Regions from separate parts of the Shewanella oneidensis MR-1 genome, predicted to be linked through region 2. Evidence: predicted binding sites of a transcription regulator. Region 2 holds the regulator's gene; the other holds the start of a gene.
The links. The regulator FliA, encoded in region 2, starts transcription of late flagellar genes. The targets are predictions, from matches to a motif close to CTAAAGNTNNNNNNNNNNNNGCCGATA.

Region 1 (8,158 bases), 720 kb from region 2:
GACACTAAAGCGTAATGATTGCCTCTATCGGTGATAAATTGGCTCACGATGTATTTCAGCCAGTAACGACTGCCATCTGTACGACTAAATTGCACTTCACCCTTTGCTTGATCCCCTCTGAAAATTTTTGCTAAGGTCTGCTCAGCTAACGCATTGTGCTGCCTGAAAAAAGTTAAATCGCGTAAATTAGTGCCTATACTCTTATCCCGCGCAATCCCAGTAATATCCTCATGGGCTTGATTAACATATTCCACTTTTTCAGTGTGCAAGTTAATCAGCATACTCATCTGGCGAGATTGTTCTATGGCACAACGGAAAAGACTAAGGCGCTCTTCTTTATCGTAAGCATGTTTTGTGGCGAGGGTGAGGGCTAATTGATCGGCCATTTGGCAAGCAAGATGAATTTCACTATCGTGCCAATGATGAGTGACCTGCGCCCGTTCAATACAGAGCACGCCCTCAAGATGACCATTGATGCGAATGCCGACATCAAGACTGGATAAAATTTGGCGTGGAATAAAATAACTATCGACTAATTCGGTCAATCGCGGGTCGATAAGGGTATTGCCTGCATCAATATGGCGATAATTTTTGAGTTCATTTAAATAACGTGGCACCGTATGCAGCAGACTGGGACGATACGTGTCCTGCAACGCCATGGAGCCAAATTGAGCAACAAGAGATTGCGTGCCTTGATCGGCAGAAAAAATCCATATTGACACCAAAGAAACCGCTAAATTCTGACAGAGTAGCTCTGTCGCTAACTCTGCCGTCTTAGTGAAATCACCCTGTTGCTTTGCCGTAGAATGGACTAAAGACTCTAATAAGTGCTGATGCTGACGTCGCTTCACTCTGATCCCTACAAAACGTCGTGTTGGGTAAAACGATTCTGCTGCAACTAACACCAAAAAGAGCTGTGTTAATGGAGTCGATTTATCATTATTTTTGTTGACGCAGATTACACTATCTATATTCAAAACAGCAACATCGGCCACACTTTATTACAAATTAACCTCGACTTGTATCACAGGTTTTTTGCTATAGACCATTCTCTAACTGGAAAATCATTTTTTCGACACTGACATCAAATACCAGTTTGAGCGTCACACCCGTTTCACCCGGAGCAACGCTCGCTTGCGTGTGGCGAAAACGTGTCTGGGCACGCTCAACCATCTTTGCGGCCTCATTTTTTGCTTCGGCCCCAGTAAACTGCATTTCAAGCGCAGTATCTTGTTCATCAATCACAGCACCGATATCCACAAAGCTGCCGCAATCGGTACAAGTGTCATTTACTGTGGGGGTTTGTCCTGCAATGATACCTTTCATAGGGTTATCCTCTTTAATGAACTCATGTTAAAAACTCAACATAAGCGACTCAACATTAATATCACTAACGGCTAATTATAGGGAATTATGATGAAAGAGACTCAGGTATTGCTCACGCTTATTATCCTAAATCAATCCCCTTGATAAGATTCAGTCTAGGCCATTAAGCACTGGCTAGGCGTGGTACCAAATGACGCTGGATAGCCAGTTGATCGGCAAAGTGCATGATTTCAACTTGAGGGGACGGCAATTGTCCTCGCTGCCGCAAGCGAGTCGTTAACTCACAATTACTTAAAGCTTCGGCCATGGCAATGGGCTCATTACCTCGGATCACTAACGCTTCAGGGCGCAATGCCTGTTGCAGTTGAAATGCTCTCGCCCCTTGCTGCATAAACACAGCACTATTATCGGTAATATGATTGTCGGAGGATAAATCCGCCACTAACGTTTGTTTTGGTGGTAATTCAAACTGACGTTGTAATTTTTCGGCCGCATCGAGTTCTTTTTGCCATTGAAACTGCGCCATGTCCCTCGCATCAGCAGACAATAACGATAGCAACAGGGCAAACTCACCTCGCCTGTTGTGTTCGATTGCCGCATTTAAGCGGGTGCCAATTTGGGCTTCATTGATTAAAGGAACATCGATTTGCATAAAAAAACATCGTTAAAACAACTCGTTGTTAGTTAATCGACCAGTTGAACAAGAACTTTAGGAAAATTTTCATATTTAGACTTTACATGCCTAAGGTTTCTGACTACTATGGCGGCCGCAATTGAGGAGGGGTTCCCGAGTGGCCAAAGGGATCAGACTGTAAATCTGACGGCTCCGCCTTCGAAGGTTCGAATCCTTCTCCCTCCACCATTTGCACTAACAATTAGCGATGCTATAAAAGATACTTGTGGAGGGGTTCCCGAGTGGCCAAAGGGATCAGACTGTAAATCTGACGGCTCCGCCTTCGAAGGTTCGAATCCTTCTCCCTCCACCACTTTTATCTGACTGTGGTTCAAAGAGTGTTAGTTTGCTGTAACTTGCTTTACCCTTAAATCAGGCCAAGATTTAAGATGACGTTTAGTTGCCACTTAACCGTCAAAAGAAAATATGTGGAGGGGTTCCCGAGTGGCCAAAGGGATCAGACTGTAAATCTGACGGCTCCGCCTTCGAAGGTTCGAATCCTTCTCCCTCCACCACTTCTTTCTCATATCAAACTTTATCTCTCGTTATTGCCCAAATTTTCTTTCTAGCACACCAGCTTATTCAAACTTATTATTCATCGCTCAAATCTATATCTCTAACCTGTAGATTTTGCTGATAAAAAACGCCCCATTTGGAGCGCTAAGAAATATTTCTGCGTTGAGCTAAGTAAGAAATATTTCTGCGTTGAGCTAAGTACACATTAATCGATATTCAGATACTTATGGGTCTGAATCGATAAACGCCAGTTACGGGCAATACACACCTTCATTGCTAATTCGGTCGCCCTTGGTTTTTGGCTAATAGGCTGTAAACAGATGGTTTTGGCTGATACATCAATATCGCTAAGTAATTCATCAAGTTCATCGATATGATTTTGAGTCGCAATCGGATGTTTAATTTCATTGGCACGGTTCAAGGCCTGCGCTAACACCGGATAACCGCCTTTCATATTCACCTTGGGTGAAACAGTGACCCAAGTATCTTTATCGCATTTCACCTCAAAGGTCCCGCTAGTTTCAATTTGAGTGGCAAAGCCGGCGCGATGGAGCATGTGGGTTAATTCATGCAGATCGTACATGCAAGGCTCACCCCCAGTGATCACCACATGGCGCGCAGTGTATCCCTTCGCATGGAATGCCTCGATTAGACTCTGCGCGGTGTGATTTGCCCAACGCCCCACAGTGCCGTCAACGGTGATCACTTGCTCTGGTGAGACTTTATTCGTCTCAAGCAAGTCCCAAGTCTGTTTGGTATCACACCAAGCACAGCCTACAGGGCAGCCCTGTAAACGCACAAAAATGGCGGGTACTCCGGTAAAGACACCTTCACCTTGAATGGTTTCAAAGACTTCGTTGACTGGGTAATTCATGCTAGCGTTCCATTTTTCTGGGGCGGCAGTTATAGAGGATTTTAACGGTAGCTGCAAGTTTTTACCGCCTTGCATTTAAGCAGCCACACAGATAAATGCCTGCATAGCCGCGCCAGCAAAGAGTTTTCAAGCCCTAACACCTGAGTTACACTTACGCCCTATTTTTGTGTCACTCTAAAGTGGATCTTATGTCAGCATCAGTTTCAAAGGTCGTGGTCGTATTCAGTGGTGGGCAAGACTCAACAACTTGTCTTATTCAAGCCTTAACACAGTATGATGAAGTCCATGGGATCACCTTCGATTATGGACAGCGCCACCGTGAAGAAATTGACGTGGCGAAATCCCTCGCCCAACGCTTAAACATCACCAGCCATAAAGTGATGGATGTGAGTTTACTCAACGAATTAGCCATTTCTGCCCTCACCCGTGATGCGATCCCCGTCTCCCACGAGTTGATGGAAAATGGCCTGCCCAATACCTTTGTCCCTGGCCGTAATATTCTGTTTTTAACCCTAGCAGGCATTTACGCCTATCAATTAGGGGCCGAGGCGATTATCACGGGCGTGTGTGAAACCGATTTTTCCGGTTATCCCGACTGTCGCCACGACTTTGTCCGCGCGATGGAATCGGCACTCGTGCAAGGCATGGATAAAAAACTTAACATCATCACCCCGCTAATGTGGCTCAACAAAGCCCAAACTTGGGCGCTAGCAGATAAATATCAGCAGCTCGACTTAGTCCGCCACCATACTCTGACCTGTTATAACGGCATTGTGGGTGATGGTTGTGGTGACTGTCCTGCCTGCCACCTTCGCCAACGTGGATTGGATGATTATCTGCAAAACAAATCCGCAGTGATGGCCTCGCTCACACAAGCAATTGAAACAGGTAAGCCACAGGCGTGAAACTGTTGACGTTAAATAAATTCGGCCCCTATTGGCTGGCGTTTATCGTCAGTGTGCTCTGCGCGCTCTTGTATGTAGCGGGACTTTTTACCCCAAGCATAGATACTCTGCTTGCCTATCGTCGTAGCGACATTGGTGATGGACAGTGGTGGCGTCTAGTCACAGGTAACCTGCTACATACCAATCATTGGCATTTGCTGATGAACCTCGCTGGATTATGGGTAGTGCTATTTTTGCACCACTTCCATTATCAGCCTAGGGGATTAACCGTACTCTTTATCCTACTTTGCCTGTTTGAAGGCATTGGTCTGTATCTGGGCTATCCACAATTATTAGGCTATGTGGGGCTGAGCGGCATGTTACATGGCCTATTTGCCTATGGCGCAGTGCAGGATATTCGCCGCAAAATGCGCTCGGGTTATCTGCTACTGCTCGGGGTAATCATCAAAGTTGGCCATGAACAATTCTATGGCGCAAGTGACGATGTAACCGCAATGATCGGTGCGCGGGTCGCCACCGAAGCGCACTTAGTTGGTTTGATCTGCGGATTAGTGTGCGCGCTATTATTCTTTGTATTCCAACGCTTGATACTAACCAAAGCCAAAGCGTAAATACTTGATTCTTCTTTGATGATCTAATCTAATAAAAAGCCACAAAACACATTGTGTTAGCGGCTTTTTATTCAGTAGAACAGCTTTGTGGCAGAACTTTAGCACCACAGAGTCGAGTCTTAACGCCTTGTTTAGACTAGGGCGTGTTGACGTTTCGAGATTAGATTTTGTTCGTTCTGGCAAGCACGTGCTCGCGAAACGAGGAATGATGTGTAGTTTACTCAAATGACGAGCGGCTCTTATGACAGAAAGTAAGAGCAAGGGCTTGCCAGGCGAACCCTTCGGGCAGCATTTGGCTGGCTTTTCTGCCGCGTTATCGTCCGTTTATGTAGAATAACTACACTGCACGGACTTTGCCTTGCATAAAAGCCTGCCAAATTGCTGCAAAAATAACCCTGAAACGTCAACACGCCCTAGAAACTCATTTATGCGCTGATCAGTAATTCCCTTAAGCGTTTCACCTCATCACGCAAGGCCGCCGCCTGTTCAAACTCCAAGTTACGCGCATGCTCGTGCATTTGTTTTTCTAACTTATCGATATCATGGCTAAGCTGCGCGGCATCAGCATGGTAGCGTTTCGCTTTAGGCTCAGCAACTCTGCCAAGGGATGCTTGACCATGACCCTTTTCAGCCTCTCTGCCATCATCCACATCCATCACATCAGTAATGCGTTTCACCACCCCTTTAGGCACTATACCGTGCTCAAGGTTATAGAGACGCTGTTTCTCACGTCGGCGCTCGGTTTCACCTATCGCCTTTGCCATCGAGTTGGTGATGCGATCGGCATAGAGGATCACCTTGCCATTCACATTGCGCGCCGCACGGCCAATGGTTTGGATCAGTGAACGTTCCGAGCGTAAAAAGCCTTCCTTATCCGCATCCAAAATACAGACGAGTGAGACTTCTGGCATATCTAAGCCTTCGCGGAGCAAGTTAATCCCGACGAGCACATCAAACTTACCGAGGCGCAAATCGCGAATGATCTCTACCCGCTCTACGGTATCGATATCAGAGTGTAAGTAGCGGACTTTGACACCATGTTCATCGAGGTATTCAGTTAAATCCTCCGACATACGTTTAGTTAACGTGGTGACTAACACCCGCTCGTTTACCGCAACCCGTTTAGCGACTTCCGAGAGCAAATCGTCCACTTGAATACCGACGGGGCGCACCTCAAGCTCAGGATCGAGCAATCCTGTAGGCCGCACAACTTGTTCAACAATCTCGCCGCCACTCTTCTCCAATTCATAGGAGTTTGGCGTCGCCGACACATAAATCGTCTGCGGCATTAACTGCTCAAACTCTTCAAACTTCAGCGGCCGGTTATCCAGCGCCGAGGGCAAACGAAAGCCATATTCCACCAAGGTCGTTTTACGGGAACGGTCACCCTTATACATGGCACCAATTTGTGGCACGGTAACGTGGGATTCGTCGATCACCAATAAACCATCAGCGGGTAAGTAATCGAGTAGCGTTGGCGGCCCCTCGCCGGGGGCGCGTCCTGATAAATAACGGGAGTAGTTTTCAATGCCGGAGCAATAGCCTAGCTCCACCATCATTTCAATGTCATATTGCACACGCTCGTGGATCCGCTGCGCTTCAATCAATTTATTATTGTCGAGCAGATATTGCTTGCGCTCACGCAGCTCTTGTTTAATCAGCTCGGTGGCTTCAAGGATTTTTTCCCGCGGCGTCACATAGTGGGTCTTAGGGTACACTGTGGTGCGGGCGATACGCTTTACAATCTGCCCGGTTAACGGATCGAACTCGCTTAAGCGTTCAATCTCATCGTCAAATAACTCCACTCGAATCGCGTAGCGATCTGAATCGGCAGGGAAAATATCAATCACTTCACCGCGAACGCGGAACGTGCCGCGCTGCAACTCGATATCATTGCGGGTGTATTGCAATTCACTTAACCGTTTAAGAATATCCCGCTGCCCCATGGTATCGCCCTGGCGTAGGTGCAATAACATCTTTAAGTAAGAGTCGGGATCGCCAAGACCATAAATCGCCGACACCGAGGCAATCAGCACCACATCCTTGCGCTCTAGCAAAGCTTTGGTGGCCGAGAGCCGCATTTGTTCAATATGGGCGTTTACCGAGGCATCTTTTTCAATAAAGGTATTGGATGCGGGGACATACGCTTCTGGCTGATAGTAATCGTAATAGGAGACAAAATATTCCACCGCATTATTGGGGAAAAATTCTTTCATCTCACCATATAACTGTGCGGCGAGTGTTTTGTTTGGCGCCATAATAATGGTCGGTCGCCCAAGCTTGGCTATCACATTGGCGATGGTGAACGTCTTACCAGAGCCCGTCACCCCTAATAGGGTTTGGCAAGCTAGGCCAGATTCGAGGCCATCAACCAATTTAGCGATGGCTGTGGGCTGATCACCAGCGGGAGCAAATTGGGATTCAAGCTGAAAAACAGATTCTGACACGCTTACATATCCTTGTGGTTAGTCGAACCATTCTAATCAAGACGCCCATTAAGCTCCAGCAGTTATCTCTAAATCAAAGCATTGCTGAAAGAAACTTTGCGTAACAAGTAGTAACATTTATCAAATGTAATTAAATTACAAACAGTTCCTTTCGCATGTCACAGACGAGAAAAGTCCTGAATCCCGCATGGTTTCTCGTTTATTTCGACTTATCAACAAATTCTGTGGATAACCCTGTGAGTTGCGGCTTAAAACGAGCAGCAAAGCCTTGCGCCACGGGCAATGGACTTAAATTGCACTATTTTGGCGATGAGGAAATTAGTTATTAATTTTCAAATATTTGATAAAAGCAAGCCTTATCTTCTTTGGGATAGATTGGAGTTGCAATTTTGTAAGCAGATGAAAGTCCCCTCTTGTGTATTAATTTTGCATTTCCCCTGAATTTTAGGGCATTTTAGCGCCAGTTTGAGCGCTAAATCACCGTAGTCAAAAAGTTTCATTTTCTAGCCATCAAACGATCATCTATGCGATCGATACATTTAGCTCCCATAGTAAACATAAGGAGTGCTAAGCCAAGCGGTAAAGACTCCGCTGTGTTGCTGCTGAAGCTATCTCTAAAATTGACGAGCTCATTTCACCGCCTCTAACTCAAATTGATTTAGCCACCTATGACATTGTTTACTCTAGGATGGTGCTCACTAAACAAGGCGCACTGTCGCAAAGGATGTTCTCTTATCTGATACAGAGCCTCGACAACCAAAAAGAATATATGCATCAGCACTGGCTCATGTTTTGTGCCGGGTAGT
Region 2 (8,158 bases):
TCGCCTATGTTTTCCAGTTAAGACAGTATCAAAAAGGGCGGGGGCGTAAACCTATCCCGATCCCTCTTAATCAACCTATTCCTGATGATCTTAAGTACTAGGGCGTGTTGACGTTTCGAGATTAGATTTTGTTCGTTCTGGCAAGCACGCGCTCGCGAAACGAGGAATGATGTGTAGTTATTCTACTCAAATGACGAGCTGCTCTTATGACACAAAGTAAGAGCAAGGGCTTGCCAGATTACCCCTTCGGCAGCATTTGGCTCACCGTTTCTGCTGCGTTATCGTCCGTTTATGTAGAATAACTACACAGCACGGACTTTGCCTTGCATAAACGGTGAGCCAAATCGCTGCAAAAATAAGTCTGAAACGTCAACACACCCTAGATAGCTAAGAACACATAGACCTTGCTATCAGGCAGTTAGTTGTTGGCGTGTTTTTTGCTTTAGGCTGTTATACGTCAAAGTTTAGGTATCTGTTAATGGATGTTAAAGCCACCCTAGGCCAAGTAAAACAGCTGAAACTGAGCTCTTTCAAGGGCATTGGTACACCATTGCTAGTGCTTGCAGCATTAGCAATGATTGTGCTGCCGATCCCGCCGTTTCTACTCGACATCTTATTTTCTTTTAACATTGCGTTGGCTTTGGTTGTGCTTTTGGTCGCCATTTATACCGATAGACCATTAGATTTTGCTGCTTTCCCAACGGTATTGTTAGTCGCAACGCTATTACGACTTGCACTCAACGTGGCGTCGACCCGTGTAGTGTTACTCGAAGGTCACAACGGTGGTGATGCCGCAGGTAAGGTGATTGAGGCCTTTGGCTCCGTAGTGATTGGTGGTAACTATGCCGTCGGCGTAGTCGTTTTTATCATTCTGATTATTATCAACTTTGCCGTTGTTACTAAAGGTGCTGGCCGGATTGCAGAGGTGAGTGCTCGCTTTACCTTAGATGCGATGCCCGGTAAGCAAATGGCGATTGATGCTGACTTAAATGCGGGCATTATCAATCAAGACCAAGCCAGAACAAGACGTGCTGAAGTAACCCGCGAAGCTGATTTCTACGGGGCGATGGACGGTGCATCTAAGTTCGTTAAGGGTGATGCGATTGCCGGTATTATGATTTTAGTGATCAACATACTCGGTGGGTTTATTATCGGGATTGTGCAACATGGTTTGACATTTGCTCAAGCTGCTGAAATTTATACTCTCTTAACCATAGGTGATGGTTTAGTTGCTCAAATTCCAGGTTTATTGCTCTCAATTGCTGCGGCATTAATGGTGACTCGCCAAAATGAATCTGGTGATATGGGTCAGATGTTAATGAGTCAGATGTTTGACAGTCATAAATCCTTAGGGATTGCTGCTGGCGTATTGTTTGTCATGGGCATAGTGCCCGGTATGCCACATATGGCGTTTTTAAGTTTTGCAGTCATGACCGGTGGTGCGGCTTATTTTGTGTTTAAACGCAATGAAGCTAAACGCGCTAAAGCCCTAGAACAAGTGAAAACAGGGCCGACTGAAAGAACAGAAAGAGAGCCGAAAGAACTCAGTTGGGACGATGTTCATCATGTTGACACTATTGGTTTGGAAGTGGGTTATCGTTTGATCCCATTAGTCGATAAAGGTCAAGGTGGGGAATTACTTAGTCGGATCAAAGGTGTACGTAAAAAACTGTCTCAGGAATTGGGTTTCTTGGTTCCTGCTGTACATATTCGTGACAATCTAGACCTTTCACCCAATGCCTACCGCATCTCCTTAATGGGCGTCGTCGTGGGGGAGGCGGACATTCGCCATGACTGCGAGCTCGCCATTAATCCTGGCCAAGTGTACGGTAAGTTAGATGGCATCGAGACTCGCGATCCCGCCTTTGGTCTCGAAGCCGTTTGGATTGCACCGGAGTTACGTGAGCATGCCCAAACCTTAGGTTATACCGTGGTGGATGCCGCGACGGTAGTGGCAACCCATATCAGTCAAATATTGACAAATAACGCTGCTAAACTGCTTGGTTACGAAGAAGCGCAACAACTTATGGATATGCTTGCGAAGCATTCACCCAAGCTGGTAGATGGCTTTATTCCTGATGTAATGCCGCTTGGAAATGTCGTAAAAGTGATGCAAAACCTATTAAATGAAGGAGTTTCTGTCAGAGACTTGCGTACCATAGTGCAAACTTTGTTAGAATACGGTACTAAGAGTAACGATACTGAAGTGTTAACGGCGGCTGTGCGTATTGCATTGAAGCGCATGATAGTTCAAGAGATCTCCGGTCCTGAGCTTGAAATCCCCGTCATAACTTTGGCGCCAGAGTTGGAACAGATGTTGCATCAATCAATGCAAGCAACCGGTGGCGACGGTCCAAATATCGAGCCAGGCCTTGCAGAACGTATGCAGCAATCCTTAGCGGATGCCGCTCAAAAGCAAGAGATGGTCGGACAGCCCGCCATTTTGCTAACGTCTGGTATGTTACGTGCGACCCTGTCTCGCTTTGTTAAATATACTATTCCTAATCTCAGAGTGATTTCTTACCAAGAAATCCCCGATGAAAAGCAAATACGCATTGTATCTGCCGTCGGCCAGTAGAGGACGCATAAGTGAAGATTAAACGTTTTTTTGCCAAAGATATGCGTGCTGCACTGGCTCAAGTGAAAGACACTCTCGGCTCAGATGCGGTGATTATGTCGAATAAAAAAGTTAATGGTGGCATTGAGATCGTTGCTGCGGTTGACTACGACGAACCTAAAGCTAAAGCGTCGGCTGCGGCTCCAACCTTTATGGATGTGAGCGATGACTTAGTTTCTCTTGGCGGTAAGGCTCCTATTCGCGCTGAAACTAAACTTAAACCATCGGCGCCTGCTGACTCATTACAAGCCTTGCTCGAGAAGCAACAAAATCGTTTAAACCAACAACTCACGCATCAACAACAAGATGCCGAGCTTCCTGCTTGGGCAAAAGGATTACAGGCACCTGCTGCGGCTAAAGCTGAGCGCCGTGATATCGCTAATTCCTTCGATAAGAAACCGCAAACTTCGCAAAAGCAAAATGCGGATCTTGAAGCGATGCGTGATGAGTTAGCTTCCTTACGTAATCTGCTCACTCATCAGGTTTCTGCTTTGATGACTGAGCATAAAAAACGTATCGATCCTGTCGGTGCCATGCTCGAATCAAAACTACTGGAGGCGGAGTTTTCTCCAGCAGTAGCGAGTAAGTTAGCCGCATTAAGTCAGCACTATACGCCCGCCGAGTTAGTACGAGCCTTACCACAAAGCTTAGCCAATATGCTGGATAATCAAGGCGATGATATTGTTAAACAAGGCGGCGTTGTGGCGTTGGTTGGTCCAACTGGCGTGGGTAAAACCACCTCCTTGGCTAAACTAGCTGCACGATTTGCCGCCCATCATGGGGCTGACCAAGTGGCTTTGATTACCACTGACCATTATCGTATCGGTGCCTATGAGCAATTAGCAACGTATGGCAAAATTATGGGTTGCCCAGTTAAACAAGCCCATGATCTTGCAGAGTTAGAGCAAATTCTTTATCAGTTCAGAAATCGCAAGCTAGTATTGATAGATACCGCCGGTATGGGCCAACGAGATATGCGGCTTTACCAGCAACTTGATAATTTAACTGCAAATAGCAGAATACCTATCCGCAGTTATCTGGTACTGTCTGCGACTGGACAGCGCCGCGTGCTGCAGGATGCTGTAAATCACTTTAAACGCATTCCATTATCTGGTGTTGTACTCACCAAACTCGATGAATCCGTGTCATTAGCGGGCGCATTAAGTGTGTTGATCCAAAGTGGGTTGCCATTAAGTTATGTTACGGATGGGCAGCGAGTGCCCGAAGATATGAAAGTCGCTGATACTTTAATGCTCGCGGAGCAGGCATTAGCGGCCTTAGAAAACACAGAACAACAATCGTTACCAGACACAGCGTGGTCAGATAATATGACCTGTGCATTCGAGTAGAGTTATGACCCTGGATCAAGCAAGTGGTTTACGTATGATGAATCAACCCTATAACGAAAAAGTGAAAGTAATCGCGGTTACGGGTGGTAAAGGTGGCGTGGGTAAAACCAGCGTGTCCATCAATACTGCCGTAGCATTAGCCGAGAAGGGCAAGCGTGTCTTAGTACTTGATGCTGACCTTGGCTTAGCAAACGTCGATGTCATGTTAGGGATCCGTGCTGAGCGTAACCTTTCCCATGTACTGTCTGGCGATGCTGAATTAGATGACATTATTGTCCGCGGTCCTAAAGGTATTGGCATTGTGCCTGCGACATCCGGTACTCAAGGCATGGTGGAATTGAGCCCAGCACAACATGCTGGTTTAATTCGTGCTTTTAGCGAGATGCGTACCCAGTTTGACATTCTTATCGTGGATACTGCGGCAGGGATTTCGGACATGGTGCTCAGCTTTTCCCGTGCATCACAGGATGTACTCGTCGTCGTATGTGATGAACCAACGTCTATTACTGACGCCTATGCGTTAATCAAAATCCTTAGTCGTGAACACGGCGTCTTTCGCTTTAAAATTGTTGCAAATATGGTGCGTAGTTTGCGCGAAGGTATGGAATTGTTTGCTAAACTCAGTAAAGTGACCGACAGATTTCTGGATGTGGCACTTGAATTAGTGGCAACCATTCCATTTGACGAAAATTTGCGTAAATCGGTTCGTAAGCAAAAGTTAGTGGTTGAGGCTTACCCTAAGTCTCCTTCGGCCATTGCTTACCATGGTCTAGCGAATAAAATTATGAGTTGGCCAGTTCCACAGCAACCTGGTGGGCATTTGGAGTTTTTCGTTGAGCGTTTAGTTCATCGACCAGATTTTCAAGAGGAAAAAACGAGTGAATAAAGCCGCAGCGTATACTTGTTTAGACAATAAAACGTCAATCGTTGAACAGTATGCACCGTTGGTTAAAAGAATTGCACATCACTTGCTTGCCAGATTACCTGCCTCAGTGCAGTTAGATGACCTGCTACAGGCTGGGATGATGGGATTATTAGAAGCATCATCTAAGTTTGATGGCGGTAAAGGTGCAAAGTTTGAAACCTTCGCCGGCATAAGGATCCGTGGCGCCATGTTGGATGAAATCCGCCGTGGCGATTGGGTTCCTCGTTCTGTTCACCGTAATAATCGCCGAATTGCCCAAGCTATTGATGAGTTAGAGCAAGTGCTAGGTCGTGATGCGCGCGACACAGAAATTGCAGAAAAACTTGATATGACGCTCGATGAGTACCATCATATTCTTAACGATGTTTCTGTTGGTAAAATCATAGGGATAGAAGACTTAGGCGTATCAGAGGATATACTCACTACAAGCGATAATGTTAGCGATGGTACGTTTGAGGTATTGGCAGAAACCCAGTTTCATTCTGCACTTGTTGAGGCGATAAAAATATTGCCCGAAAGAGATGCGCTAGTGCTATCGTTATACTACGATGAAGCATTGAATTTAAAAGAAATTGGCGCCATTCTTGAAGTAAGCGAATCGCGAGTTAGCCAGATATTAAGTCAGGCAATGTTGCGACTCAAAGGCAAACTCAAGCAGTGGACATAAGTATAATTATTAATTGAGCACTGAATGTCAGCTCACCGGAGGAAACCTTGGACAAGAATATGAAGATTCTCATCGTTGATGACTTTTCGACAATGAGACGTATCATCAAGAACTTGTTGCGAGACTTGGGCTTTAACAATACCCAAGAAGCAGACGATGGCTCAACTGCCTTGCCAATGTTGCAAAAAGGCGATTTTGATTTTGTCGTAACAGATTGGAACATGCCAGGCATGCAGGGTATCGATTTGCTTAAGGCCATCAGGGCCGATGACTCTCTAAAGCATCTACCTGTATTAATGGTCACTGCTGAAGCAAAACGTGAACAAATTATCGCTGCCGCGCAAGCGGGGGTTAATGGGTATGTGGTTAAACCTTTTACAGCAGCAACATTGAAAGAGAAGTTAGATAAAATATTCGAACGACTCGCTTAAGCAGGGATGAGCTATGAAGTCACAAACATCAGGGCTCATCACGCTCGAGCATGCTCAGCGTTTAGTAGAACTATTAAGTGCAAATGAACACTCTCAAGCTGATGATTTATTTAGGGAATTAGCTGCTCCTCTCCAGAGGGAACTCTTTGATGAGGTGGGTAAACTGACTCGCCAATTGCACAGTGCATTAATGGATTTTCAAATCGATAATCGTTTAGTTGAGTTAGCGAATACAGAAATACCGGATGCTAAAGAGCGGCTAAGTTATGTAATTGACATGACTGAGCAGGCGGCAAATAAGACCATGGATGCCGTTGAGGAATGCTTGCCGTTAGCGAATGCATTAACCGCGAATATTCAACAAGTGATGCCATCGTGGGAAAAATTAATGCGTCGCGAAATTGCCCTAACTGACTTTAAGGTGCTTTGCCATAATGTTCAGCATTTGATGTCGCGCAGTGAATTGGACTCGAACCGATTACGCGAATTACTTAACCAAATATTGATGGCGCAAGATTTTCAAGACCTGACTGGACAAATGATCCGTCGGGTAATCGATCTAGTGATGGAAGTTGAAAGTAATCTGGTGTCTATGCTGACGGTGTTTGGTGAGCAGCCAATGATTGAGAGTCAGATTACTCAGAAAAATAATATTGAAGCTGAAGGGCCGATAATGAATGCCGAGCTTCGTCAAGATGTAGTAACAGGTCAAGACGAAGTGGATGATCTGCTATCGAGTCTGGGTTTCTAACTGGGAGTCAATTTGATGGCCTTTGATGTAGATGAAGAGATACTCCAGGACTTTTTAATTGAGGCGGGGGAAATATTAGAGTTGCTTCAAGAGCAGCTTGTTGCCCTTGAAAATAATCCTGATGATACTGACTTGCTAAATGCCATTTTTAGAGGGTTTCACACCGTCAAGGGCGGCGCGGGTTTCCTTAGTCTGACTCCCATGGTTGATGTCTGCCATGAGGCAGAAAACACATTCGATTTATTACGCACTGGTAAGCGCAGCGTCACAGCAGAGTTAATGGACATCATTCTTCAGGCTGTTGATGCGATTAATACCATGTTTGCTCAAACCCAGCAGGGAGAGCAACAAGATCCCGCGGATGCTGCATTACTCGCCAAATTAAAACTACTGAGCTCAGGTGAGCCACTGCCCTCCGAATTAGGGCAACGTGCGCCAGAGCCTGAACTTATTCCAGAGCCTGAACCCGTTATTGAAACCATCGTTGAAGTGGCCGTAGTTGAAGAGATGCCTGTTGAAACAGTCGACTCTGCAAGCTCAAGCATTGATGAAATTAATGACGCAGAATTTGAAGCTTTGCTTGATGCCCTGCATGGAAACGGAAAAGGTCCTGGCGTAGCGACTTCAAATGTCGCAGCCGCTTCCATCTCTAATGCCGTTAAACCTCCAGCCCAAGCAGCCACCTCGGGTGATGATATCACCGATGATGAGTTTGAAGCGCTACTCGATGAGCTTCATGGCTCTGGTAAATTTAGTGGCAAAGTGGAAGAATCCGTGCCAGCCAAGCTTAAGGCTGAAGTTGTTGCTGCGCCAGCGTCAGCAACAGTACCGACTGCAACGTCTGTGGATTCGGACGAAATTACCGACGATGAGTTTGAACGTTTACTCGACGAACTTCATGGCAAAGGAGGGACGCCAGTCAAAGCAGTAGCGAAAGCTGAAGCTGCGAAAACTGTTCCAACTCCTGTCGCAGCGACTGCGACGCCTGTTGCTCCTAAAGCGAGTGTCACTGCTGCAATACCTCCAACTGTCAAACCTAAGGCAGAAGTTGTCGTTGCTGAAAAAGCCCCCGTTAAAGCAGCGGCCGCCGCATCATCGACAAGCGTGCCTCAAGGTGAAACGACCGTTCGGGTAGACACCGCAAGACTTGACCAGATCATGAATATGGTGGGTGAGTTAGTATTAGTGCGTAACCGCTTGGTAAGTTTAGGTATAAGTCGTGATGACGAAGAAATGTCTAAAGCGCTTGCGAATCTTGATTTAGTCACTGCGGACTTACAAGGTGCAGTGATGAAAACTCGCATGCAGCCTATTAAGAAAGTCTTTGGTCGTTTTCCTCGTGTGGTACGTGATTTAGCCCGCACACTCAACAAAGAGATCGATTTAGTGCTGGTCGGGGAAGAAACTGACTTAGACAA

Region 1: the regulator FliA is predicted to act here: its motif matches at 2,013-2,039, upstream of SO_RS11475 (VC2046/SO_2500 family protein).

What each region holds. Positions count from the first base shown of each region.
Region 1 covers NC_004347.2:2,624,389-2,632,546, forward strand. Annotated here, with positions in the region: gene SO_RS11465 (putative bifunctional diguanylate cyclase/phosphodiesterase) at 1-851, opposite strand, end outside; gene SO_RS11470 (DUF406 family protein) at 1,039-1,326, opposite strand; gene SO_RS11475 (VC2046/SO_2500 family protein) at 1,490-1,978, opposite strand; tRNA gene SO_RS11480 (tRNA-Tyr) at 2,104-2,188, shown strand; tRNA gene SO_RS11485 (tRNA-Tyr) at 2,228-2,312, shown strand; tRNA gene SO_RS11490 (tRNA-Tyr) at 2,430-2,514, shown strand; gene queE (7-carboxy-7-deazaguanine synthase QueE) at 2,721-3,389, opposite strand; gene queC (7-cyano-7-deazaguanine synthase QueC) at 3,578-4,294, shown strand; gene rrtA (rhombosortase) at 4,291-4,905, shown strand; gene uvrB (excinuclease ABC subunit UvrB) at 5,331-7,352, opposite strand.
Region 2 covers NC_004347.2:3,347,561-3,355,718, reverse strand. Annotated here, with positions in the region: gene flhB (flagellar biosynthesis protein FlhB) at 1-101, shown strand, start outside; gene flhA (flagellar biosynthesis protein FlhA) at 479-2,578, shown strand; gene flhF (flagellar biosynthesis GTPase FlhF) at 2,590-3,966, shown strand; gene SO_RS14980 (MinD/ParA family protein) at 3,971-4,852, shown strand; gene SO_RS14975 (RNA polymerase sigma factor FliA) at 4,845-5,558, shown strand; gene cheY (chemotaxis response regulator CheY) at 5,606-5,989, shown strand; gene SO_RS14965 (protein phosphatase CheZ) at 6,003-6,740, shown strand; gene SO_RS14960 (chemotaxis protein CheA) at 6,756-8,158, shown strand, end outside.